2 linked regions of the Methylococcus capsulatus genome follow. The protein of the gene in region 1 interacts with the protein of each later gene in a pairwise test. Links are inferred from orthologs where the notes say so. Each region holds a gene or a part of one and is shown in the gene's direction. Other genes may lie near its edges.

Region 1 (6,324 bases):
GCGGGTCTTCCGGGTTGTAGGTCGAGAATTTCTCACCCGTACCCAACATGCCGCGCACGTTCTGCCCGTCGATCGTCACCGACTTGACCTGTCCTTCATTCACGGCCGCAATGAACTGCGAATAAGACATGCTGGAATCGACCGATTTACGGGACCCGAAGTTATTGAAGACGGACATCAGCACGACGGCGATGACCACCCAAAGCAGGATATTCTTTAACATATCGTTCACGACTCGAATCTCCGTAGTCGGATTGGGATGGAGAACGGCTCTTGTTATTTATGTCAGACCGATGACGGCAATATTATCCACACCTGCACGCGATCGCCACGAAATTCCTCGCAGCGCGAAAAAACCGCTGACGCAACATGACACAAATATGACCCATGGACGGCCAAAATCGTTCCCGGACCTGTCCTGATCAGCGGTCTGCGCCGCGGTATCCCTTGCCGACGAGGTAAATTTCCGCGCTCCGCGGTCGTGAGGCCTTCGGCTTCCTCATCACGACGGACGCAAACACTTTCCTGGCCTGCGCCACGTATTCCTGGAATCCCTCACCCTGGAACAGTTTCACGACGAAGCTCCCCTTCGGGGCCAGAACCCTTTCCGCAAGATCGAAGGCCAATTCCGCCAGATACATGCTGCGCGGCTGGTCGACGTTGCGGTTCCCGCTCATATTGGGCGCGATATCCGACAATACCACATTCGCACAGCACCCGCCGCTGGCTTCCAGCACCGCCTGGAACACCGAATCGTCGAGAAAATCCCCTTGCACCACGGTGACGCCGGGCAAAGGCTCCATCGGCAGGATGTCCAGGGCGAGGACTTTGCCGGTGGTCCCCACCCGCTGGGCCGCATATTGGGACCAGCCGCCCGGAGCCGCACCGAGGTCGATCACCGTAGCACCGGGTTCGAATAAGCGGTCGCGCTCGTCCAGCTCCATCAGCTTGAAGACGGCTCTTGAGCGATAACCTTTCTCTTGCGCCAGACGCACGTACTCGTCGGAGAAATGCTCCGCCAGCCAGCGACCGCTGCTCCGGCTACGCTTTGCCATGAGAAATTTCTTCAGTCACGCTACAATATGCGGCTTTTTCTTTAACAGAGTGCCCCTATGACCCCTGAACTCAGACGCCAGCTACGCGCCAAGGCCCACAAACTGAAGCCAGTCGTGATCACCGGCCAGGCCGGCATCACCCCGGGTGTGCTCGGCGAAATCGACCTTGCACTGGAACATCACGAATTGATCAAGGTTCGGGTCAATGCCGGGGACCGGGACACCAGAGCGGAGATGACGGCCCTGATCTGCGGGGAGTCGGGCGCCGAGCTGATCCAGTCGCTCGGCCACGTGATCACGCTCTTCCGGAAATCGTCTGAGCGGGGCAAGAAAGCCTAGATGTATTTGACCGATACGATTTCGTATTCGCGGGTACCGCCCGGCGCCTGCACCGTCGCCACGTCGCCTTCCTGTTTGCCGATGAGGGCACGAGCGATCGGCGAAGTCACCGAGATCCTGCCTTCTTTGATCTCGGCTTCGTCCTCACCGACGATCTGATACGTCACCACTTCGCCGGAAGCCAGATCTTCGATCTCAGCGGTCGCCCCGAAGACGATCTTGCCACCGGGATTCAGCCGCGTGACGTCAATGATCTGGGCATTGGCGAGTTTACTCTCGATCTCCTTGATCCGTCCTTCGATGAATCCCTGCTGTTCGCGCGCCGCCTGATACTCGGCGTTTTCCTTCAGGTCACCATGGGCGCGTGCTTCGGCGATCGCCTCGATCACTCGAGGCCGCGCCACCGTCTTCAGATGATTGAGTTCTTCACGCAGCTTTTCGGCACCGCGCGTGGTCATGGGAGTCTTGTTCATCACTGTTGCTTCCGATTATCCGATTCACGATAGGGCGCCGTGCAAGTCCTGCAGCCGATTGACGTCCACTGAGCCGAGCTCGTCGAGCGCGCAGCAGATCGCATGGGCACCGGAAATCGTCGTGGTGTAGGTCACCTGATGCTGCAAAGCCTGCCGCCGAATGGTGAACGAATCGGCGATGGCTTTCTTGCCCTCGGTCGTGTTGATGATAAGCTGAATCTGGCCGTTCTTGATCATGTCGACGATATGCGGCCGCCCCTCATACACCTTGTTCACCTTTTCGCAGGGCACGCCCGCATCCTGCAGCACCTTCGCGGTGCCCCGCGTGGCCACCAGGCGGAATCCCCTGGCAACCAGCGCCCGCGCGATCGGAACGATCTTGGGCTTGTCCGCATCGCGGATGCTGATGAGGGTCGTCCCCTCGTAGGCCAGACGCACGCTGGCGGCCCGCTGCGCCTTGGCGTAGGCTTCGCCGAAGCTGGCGCCGACGCCCATCACCTCGCCGGTCGATTTCATCTCCGGACCGAGCAACGGATCGACGCCGGGGAACTTGATGAAGGGGAACACCGCCTCCTTGACCGAGAAATACGGCGGGATGCGCTCTTCGCGTAGGCCCTGCTGATCCAGGCTGCGGCCGACCATGCAACGCGCCGCAACCTTGGCCAACGGATAGCCGGTCGCCTTGGAGACGAAGGGAACGGTGCGGGAGGCGCGCGGATTCACTTCCAGCACGAATATCTCATCATCCTGGATGGCGAACTGGGTGTTCATCAAGCCGACCACGCCCAACGCCTCCGCCAGCAGACGGACCTGCTCCCTGACCCGGTCCTGGATATCTGCCCGCAGGTCATACGGCGGAATCGAACAGGCGGAATCGCCCGAATGCACCCCGGCCTGCTCGATGTGCTGCATCAAGCCGCCGATCATCACGCGCTGGCCGTCGGCGACGGCATCCACGTCCATCTCGATGGCGTCGGACAGAAAGCGGTCGAGCAGCACCGGGGATTCGTTGGAAACGCTGACGGCTTCCAGCATGTAGCGCTTGAGGTCATCATCGTTGAACACGATTTCCATCGCTCGGCCGCCCAGTACGTAGGAAGGACGCACGACCAACGGATAGCCAATTTCCTGGGCGCCGCGCAGGGCCTCTTCCAGCGAGCGCGCGGTGCGGTTGGGCGGCTGTTTCAGGTTGAGCCGGTCGATTAGTTTCTGGAAGCGCTCACGATCCTCGGCCAGGTCGATGGAATCGGGCGAAGTACCGATGATCGGCACCCCGGCCGCTTCCAACGCCCGAGCGAGTTTCAGCGGTGTCTGCCCGCCGTATTGCACGATCACACCCTTCGGCTTCTCCAGATGAACCACCTCGAGCACATCCTCCAGTGTCAGCGGCTCGAAATACAGGCGGTCGGACGTGTCGAAATCGGTCGACACCGTCTCCGGATTGCAGTTGATCATGATGGTTTCGAAACCATCCTCGCGCAGCGCCATCGCCGCGTGCACGCAGCAATAGTCGAACTCGATGCCCTGGCCGATGCGGTTGGGACCGCCGCCGAGCACGACGATCTTCTCACGTTCCGTCGGCGCGGCTTCACACTCTTCCTCGTAGGTCGAATAAAGATACGCGGTGACGGTGGCGAACTCGGCCGCGCAGGAATCGATCCGCTTGTACACCGGACGGATGCCGAAACGGTGCCGTACCGCCCGCACCTCGGCTTCACTGCGGTCCAGTAGGCGGGCCAGCCGCGAATCGGAGAATCCCTTGCGTTTCAGGGCCAACAGTTCGTCGGCGGTCAGCGAAGCGAGGGTCCGCTTGGCCAAGGCGGCTTCCTCAAGGATCAAATCCTCGATCTGGGCGAGGAACCAGGGATCGATGGCACTCAGCTCGTGGACTTCGCCGAGGCTCCACCCTAGCCGAAAGGCGTCGGCGACGTAGAAGATGCGGTCGCAGCCCGGATGACCCAGCTCGCGCTGCAGGCGCTCCACCCGGTCGTCGCTGTCCACGGACAGTTTACCGACCAACCCATCCACCCCGATCTCCAGGCTGCGTAGGGCCTTCTGCAGCGATTCCTGGAAAGTCCGGCCGATCGCCATGGCTTCGCCCACCGATTTCATCTGGGTGGTGAGACGATCGTCCGCCTGCGGGAATTTCTCGAAGGTGAAGCGCGGAACCTTGGTCACCACATAATCGATGGTCGGTTCGAACGATGCCGGCATGGCACCACCAGTAATCTCGTTGCGCAACTCGTCCAGGGTGTATCCGACCGCCAGCTTGGCAGCGACCTTGGCGATGGGAAAACCGGTGGCCTTGGAGGCCAGCGCCGAAGAACGTGACACCCTGGGATTCATCTCGATCACGATCAACCGGCCGTCCCTCGGATTGACTGCGAACTGCACGTTGGAACCGCCGGTATCCACCCCGATCTCGCGCAGGACGGCGATAGAGGCATCGCGCATGATCTGGTATTCCTTGTCGGTCAGCGTCTGCGCCGGCGCGACGGTGATCGAATCCCCGGTGTGGACACCCATGGGATCGAGATTCTCGATCGAGCAGACGATGATGCAGTTGTCGGCGCGGTCGCGTACCACTTCCATCTCGTACTCTTTCCAGCCGAGCACCGACTCCTCGATCAGCAGTTCATGAGTGGGCGAAAGCTCCAGCCCACGCTCGCAGATTTCCACGAATTCCTCGCGATTGTAGGCGATACCGCCGCCGGACCCGCCCAGGGTAAAGGAGGGCCGGATGATGGCGGGATAACCCACTGTATCCAGTACCGCCAGCGCCTCCTCGAGACTGTGGGCAACGTCGGACTTCGGCACCGACAGGCCGATCTTGACCATGGCCTTGCGGAACTGGTCACGGTCCTCGGCTTTGGCGATGGCTTCGCGCTTGGCGCCGATCATCTCTACACCAAACCGCTCCAGCACACCTTCGCGATCCAGGTCCAGCGCACAGTTGAGCGCCGTCTGTCCCCCCATGGTCGGCAGCAGCGCATCAGGACGCTCTTTCTCGATGATGCGAGCGACGGTCTGCCAGTCGATCGGTTCGATATAAGTCGCATCGGCCATCTCCGGATCCGTCATGATCGTGGCCGGATTCGAATTGACCAGGATGACCCGATAGCCCTCTTCCCTCAGCGCCTTGCAGGCCTGGGCGCCGGAGTAGTCGAACTCGCAGGCTTGGCCGATGACGATAGGGCCGGCGCCCAGGAGCAGAATCGATTCGATATCGGTACGTTTTGGCATGAACGAAGGACGCGATTAATGGCGATTGCGGACGGCTTTCATGGCGCCGACGAAGCGGTCGAACAGATCGCACAGATCGTGCGGACCGGGACTGGCTTCCGGATGCCCCTGGAAACCGAAGGCAGGACGATCCGTGAATTCGATGCCCTGCAGACTGCCGTCGAACAGAGAACGGTGGGTCGGCCTCACGTTCACCGGCAGGCTGGCTTCCTCCACGGCGAAACCGTGATTCTGGCTGGTGATGATCACACGCCCGCTGGACAGATCCTGCACCGGATGGTTGGCGCCGTGATGACCGAATTTCATCTTCGAGGTACGCGCGCCTGCCGCGAGGGCCAGCAACTGGTGCCCCAGGCAGATGCCGAACATGGGGATGCCCATGGTCAAAAACTCCCGGATCGCCGCGATGGCGTAGTCGCAGGGTTCTGGATCGCCGGGACCGTTGGACAGAAACAATCCGTCTGGTTCCAGTGCCAGCGCTTGCAAAGCGGGTGTCCGGGCGGGCACCACGGTGACCCGGCAGCCTCGATCCGCGAGCAGTCGCAGGATGTTTTGCTTGATGCCGAAATCGTATGCGATGACATGGAAACCGCCTTGGCCTGCCCGCACCGGTTCGGCGCCGAAACGCCAGCTGCCTTCGGTCCAATCGTAGGACTGTTGCGTCGTCACGACCTGGGCCAGGTCCATGCCTTGCAGCCCGGGAAAGCGACGGGCCATGGCCACCGCGGCGTCGGCGTCCAAAGCGTCGCCGGCCGCGATGCAGCCGCGCTGGGCCCCCTTGTCGCGCAGGATGCGGGTCAGCCTGCGGGTATCCAAACCGGCGATAGCGACCACGCCGCGCTGGCGCAAGTAATCGTCGAGCCGGAGCTGGCACCGCCAGTTACTGGCCCGCAGCGGCAGATCGCGGATCACCAAGCCGCTGGCGAAGATGCCGCCGGACTCGGCATCTTCTCCGTTGATGCCGGTGTTGCCGATGTGGGGATAGGTCAGCGTGACGATCTGCCGCGCGTAAGACGGATCGGTAAGGATCTCCTGATAGCCGGTGATCGAGGTATTGAACACCACCTCACCCACCGATGACCCCTCGGCCCCGATCGCGTAGCCGCGAAACACGGTACCGTCTTCAAGAGCGAGCAGCGCGGGAGTTTTCAATAAGGCCACCTTAAGATGTGCAAAACGGGGCAGACCCGAAGATATGCCCCGCTCGTTTGGAT
Region 2 (5,357 bases), 1.9 Mb from region 1 along the record:
CGCCATCGAGAGCGACCACCTCAACCGCGACGAACTGGCCCACGCGGCCCGTCAAACCGTCGTCGGGTGTCTGGGGAAAGGCGAAGCGCGGCGGCAGGTCGCCTGAATCCACGTCCTGGCCGATTCCCGGCCCCCCGGCGTCTCGAAGAGGGCTTGCATCCATGACGTTTTGGCCCGAAAATGCCAGCCATCTACGCAATCACAGCCCGCTGCAGGCACGCCTTTAGTCCAGGGAGCGGGCCGGTGATCACCTACGAGGAGCCGCCCAAGTGAGCAGTGACAAAATCCTTCACGTGACCGACGCTGAATTCGAAGACAAAGTCCTCAAGGCACCCGGACCGGTGCTGGTGGACTACTGGGCCGAATGGTGCGGCCCGTGCAAGATGATCGCGCCCATCCTTGACGAAATCGCCGGCGAATACGAAGGCCGCCTGACCGTGGCCAAGCTCAACATCGACGACAACCCGGCGACCCCTCAGCGCTACGGTGTACGGGGCATTCCCACCTTGATGGTATTCAAGGGCGGTGAAGTGGTCGCCACCAAGGTGGGCGCATTGACCAAATCCCAGCTCGCGGCCTTCCTCGAAGGTAATCTGTAATCTCCCGGGCATTCGCCGTCATTCCTCGGAAGCGAGTGCCCTATTCGTCCGAAGCATCGAGCGCCCCGTTTTTCCCCTGAGCCGGCAGCTTTCTGCCGGATTAACCCTGACCCCAAGTCCAACGGCCTTCCTGGCCAATTCTCCCGGACTTTTTCCATATCCCGATAAATTCCTTAATGGAAACGCATGAACCTCACTGACCTCAAGCGCAAGCCCGTATCCGAACTGATCGAAATCGCCGAATCCCTGGACATCGAAGGCGTCGCCCGAACCCGCAAACAGGACCTGATCTTTTCCATCCTGAAGAAACTGGCAAAAAGCGGCGAAGACATCTATGGCGACGGGGTGCTGGAAATTTTGCAGGATGGCTTCGGATTCCTGCGCTCGCCGGACAGCTCCTTCCTCGCCGGACCCGATGACATCTATGTCTCGCCGAGCCAGATCCGGCGCTTCAGCCTGCGCACCGGCGACACCATTTCCGGCAAGATACGGCCGCCCAAGGACAGCGAACGTTATTTCGCCATGCTCAAGGTCGAGCAGATCAATTACGAACCGCCGGAAAACGCCAAGCACAAAATCCTGTTCTCGAACCTGACACCGCTGTTCCCGGTCCAGCGTTTCGTGCTGGAACTGGGCAACGGCACCACGGAAGACCTGACCGCCCGGGTGATCGACCTGGTCGCCCCCATCGGCAAGGGCCAGCGCGGACTGATCGTATCGCCGCCAAAGGCGGGCAAGACGATGATACTGCAGAACGTCGCCCATTCCATCGCAGAGAAGAATCCCGAGTGCTATCTGATCGTGCTGCTCATCGACGAACGGCCGGAGGAAGTCACTGAGATGCAGCGCAGCGTCAAGGGCGAGGTCGTCTCCAGCACCTTCGACGAGCCGCCCGCGCGCCATGTGCAGGTCGCCGAAATGGTCATCGAAAAGGCCAAACGCCTGGTCGAACACAAGCGGGACGTGGTCATCCTGCTGGATTCCATCACCCGACTGGCGCGCGCCTACAACACCGTGGTGCCATCCTCGGGCAAAGTGCTGACCGGCGGCGTCGACGCCAATGCCCTGGAACGCCCCAAGCGCTTCTTCGGCGCGGCCCGCAACATCGAAGAAGGTGGCAGCCTGACCATCATTGCCACCGCCCTGATCGATACCGGATCGCGTATGGATGAAGTGATCTACGAAGAATTCAAGGGCACCGGCAACATGGAACTGCACCTCGAACGCAAGATCGCGGAGCGGCGCATCTACCCCGCCATCAACATCAACCGTTCGGGCACACGTCGCGAAGAATACCTCGTCGATCCGGACGAACTGCAAAAAAGTTGGATTCTGCGTAAGATACTGCAGCCCATGGACGAAATGGCGGCCAACGAGTTCCTGCTGGGCAAGCTCAAGGATTCGAAGACCAACCGCGAATTCTTCGACATGATGAAACGCTAAGGCATTGGCTTTCAGCGATCCCGGATCAGAACCGCAGGGTATCCGGGATCCCGCACCACCGGGGTGGCGATGAGATCCAGGACGCGCTCCGGCGTCAGGATCGCGGCGGCATCGATGCGGTCCGAGTCTCCCACCTCCCGGAAATAGCCCAGAAAACCGAAGCGGTTGACCGCTTCGAGCAGATCGATCCTGCCGACCCAAAGCGGGATGTCGTTTTCCGCCAGTACGAACCGGCTCGGCCACAGCCGCAGCACCATCCAGCGCCCGCCGTTTTCGGGTCGTAACATACGCAAAGTGTCTTCGCTTTCCTCGTTGAAACGCGCCAGTACCGGCCAGTCCTCCGGTCTCGCTCGGGGATTGAACCATTGCAGTCCCGACCGCCAGGACAACGGCGTCGCCATGCGCCAGCCCAGCTTTCCGAGGTTCTCCCGAATGGCTTCCAGAGTGCTCGCCCACTGAATCGGCAGAGGCTGATGCGGCCGCCCCAACGGCTGCAGCCGGCAGGCCGGCAGTCGTCTCCAACCGTCCGCGAGCCACTCGGCGGTCGTCATCCGCTGCACGAGCGGGGCGTGCACGAATTCCGCCGGCCCGTGCCGCATGGCTTCGACGGCCAGCACCAACGTCAGGCAGGCCGTCACCAGCGATGCAGCAGCCGGCGACGACGCTTTCGCTTCGCAATGCCTGCGGCAGGCGATTCCCAGCGGAATCAACCAGGCCAGACCGATCGTCAGAGCGAACAGCACCGCAGGTAATTCGCCGCGGTCCAGGTAAATGCGGGCAAACCCCAAGGCCGCAACCAGCGCCGCCGCCACGGCGTACACCACCCGCCCCCCGACCTTCCGGAATGCTGGCGCCAAAAGAACCGCGACAAAGCCAAATGCCACGCATCCGCGCAACACATGGGGGTCGAACGGCGGGGAGGCAAAGACGTGGTCTCCCATCCAGCCCAGCGAGAGCGCAAAGATCGCTGCAATCACCCCATGGGCAAGGGCGACGAACGAACGCTGGTAACCCAGCCAAAGCCCCAGGACACCGAGCTCGAGCAGCAGGGCGTCGCGGCTCCCCAGCGACTCCAGCACCGTGAAGCCATAATCCGCCGCCGGCGTGCGCCAAGCGGCGAACGAAACGGGTAGCGGCGGAACCGTGAGCAACCGTGCCCCGGCGAAAACCACCGCGAAGATGAGGCCGCCGACCAGCGCCAGACCTCCGTAGTCCCGCCGCTCGGAATCGAGCAACGGCAGCGTGATGCGACCGAGCAGACGATGGTCCCTGGCGATGCGGAACATCAGCAGGATCAGGTCGCGAGTTCTGGGTTGAAGGATCGCATAAACCCGTACCGTCACCCACACTGCGAACCAGAGCAGTGCGATGAGTGCGAGCCCGAGGCCGACCAGCCGGGCCGTCGTTCCCGAGGCCAGTTCCAGCGATGCGCCGAACAGGACACCAGGAGCCAGGAACAGTGGAACCCACAGGGCCGCCGCCACGGCGCTGTAGCCGACGAAGCGGCCCGGCGGCATGCCGGCCATGCCGGCCACCAGCGGTACGATGCCGCGCACGGCGCCGAAGAACCGGCCGAACAGGACGCTATGACCGCCGTAGCGGCGGAAGAAACCGACACCACGCTCCAGCACGGCCGGGAACCGGCTGAATGGCCAAGTGGTCCGGATCCGCTGGCGATGGCGCCAACCCAGCCAGAAACTGACGCCATCCCCCAGGAGAGCACCACTCAATGCCCAGGCATAAGTGGAAACGAAATCCATCGTACCGCCACCCACCAGCGTGCCGAAAGCAAAGATCAGGATTGTGCCCGGCAGCAGCAGGCCGACGACCGCAAGCGATTCGGCCAGAACGATGGCGAACACCGCCAGCCCGGCAAGATGCGGGTGCTGGTCAACCCACAGGTGGACGGCTTCCAGGCTCAAAGCCCGGCGAATACCCGCTCGGCCGCGGTGAGGGTACGGTCCAGGACCTCGTAGTCGTGGGCCGCAGACACGAAACCTGCCTCGAAAGCAGATGGCGCGAGGTAGACACCCTCTTCCAGCATGCCATGGAAAAACCGCCGGAAACGCTCCTGGTCACAGGCCATGACCTGGTCGAACCGCCTCACGCCCTCCTGTTCGGTGAAGAACAGGCCGAACATGCCGCCGACCCAGTTGACACTCAGGGGAATCCCCGCCTGCTCCGCCCGGACCCGCAAGCCTTCGGCTAAGTGGCGGGTCTTTTCCGCCAGCTCGTCGAAAAACTTCGGCTGCGAGATCAGCTCCAGGGTCTTCGATCCGGCCGCCATGGCCACGGGGTTACCCGACAGCGTGCCGGCCTGGTACACCGGCCCCGTCGGCGCGAGCTGCGCCATGATGTCGAGCCGCCCGCCGAAAGCCCCGACCGGCATGCCGCCCCCGATGACTTTGCCCAGTGTGGTCAGATCCGGACATACGCCGTAATGCGCCTGCGCACCCCCCAACGCCACCCGGAAGCCGGTCATTACCTCGTCGAAAATCAATACTGCGCCGCTTGCATCACAAACGTCGCGCAGGGTCTCCAGGAATCCCGGAACCGGCGGCACACAGTTCATGTTGCCCGCCACGGGTTCGACGATGATGCAGGCGATCTCGGCCCCGTGACGCGCGAAGACCTCCCGCACTGCGACGGCATCGTTGTAAGGCAGGGTCAGGGTGTGCTCCGCCAGGCTGGGTGGTACACCGGGCGAGCTGGGCACGCCGAGGGTGAGAGCGCCGGAACCGGCTTTGACCAGGAGCGAATCGGAATGGCCGTGGTAACAGCCCTCGAATTTCACGATCTTGTCGCGACCGGTGCAGCCGCGAGCCAGCCGGATGGCGCTCATGGTCGCCTCAGTACCGGAACTGACCATCCGCACCCGGTCCAGCGACGGCACCAGTGCGCAGACCGTCTTGGCCATGGCGGTTTCGGCCACGGTGGGCGCGCCGTAGCTCAAGCCCCGATCGACCGCGGCATGCACTGCCTTCAGCACCTCCGGGTGGGCATGGCCGAGCACCATAGCCCCCCAGGACCCGACGTAGTCGATATAGGCCTTGCCATCCACGCCATAAAGATAAGGGCCTTCGGCGCGTTCGACGAACACTGGCGTCCCCCCCACGCCGCGGAAGGCGCGAACCGGGGAGTTCACGCCGCCGGGGATGAAGCGGCAGGCATCGGCGAAAAGAGTGGTGGAATCGAGCATGAACTGGGTTCTCCGAAAAGGTCGAAATCAAGCCTTGGGCAGAGTGACACCGGTCTGGCCCTGGTATTTGCCGCTGCGGTCCCGGTAGGAGGTTTCGCAGACATCGTCGGCGCCTA

Evidence for each region. Proteins that work in one complex are often made in the same cells at the same time.
Region 2: the proteins of yhbY (region 1) and rho interact in binary tests that used the Escherichia coli proteins (3 or more experiments, as listed by UniProt). The link is inferred for Methylococcus capsulatus from one-to-one orthologs.

What each region holds. Positions count from the first base shown.
Region 1 is NZ_CP104311.1:3,120,228-3,126,551, forward strand. What follows is about bases 1-2,753. They hold yhbY (ribosome assembly RNA-binding protein YhbY), read left to right. Parts: upstream 1-1,112; coding sequence 1,113-1,394; downstream 1,395-2,753. Other genes in these bases: ftsH (ATP-dependent zinc metalloprotease FtsH), read right to left, coding at 1-223; rlmE (23S rRNA (uridine(2552)-2'-O)-methyltransferase RlmE), read right to left, coding at 423-1,055; greA (transcription elongation factor GreA), read right to left, coding at 1,391-1,867; carB (carbamoyl-phosphate synthase large subunit), read right to left, coding at 1,892-2,753. Outside these bases: more of carB, read right to left, coding at 2,754-5,110; carA (glutamine-hydrolyzing carbamoyl-phosphate synthase small subunit), read right to left, coding at 5,126-6,262.
Region 2 is NZ_CP104311.1:1,183,614-1,188,970, reverse strand. What follows is about bases 1-2,913. They hold rho (transcription termination factor Rho), read left to right. Parts: upstream 1-785; coding sequence 786-2,042; downstream 2,043-2,913. Other genes in these bases: N4J17_RS05835 (VTT domain-containing protein), read right to left, coding at 2,054-2,913; trxA (thioredoxin TrxA), read left to right, coding at 270-599; N4J17_RS05850 (lysophospholipid acyltransferase family protein), read left to right, coding at 1-106. In the rest of the region: more of N4J17_RS05835, read right to left, coding at 2,914-3,964; hemL (glutamate-1-semialdehyde 2,1-aminomutase), read right to left, coding at 3,961-5,241; dcd (dCTP deaminase), read right to left, coding at 5,269-5,357. UniProt on the Escherichia coli protein: Facilitates transcription termination by a mechanism that involves Rho binding to the nascent RNA, activation of Rho's RNA-dependent ATPase activity, and release of the mRNA from the DNA template.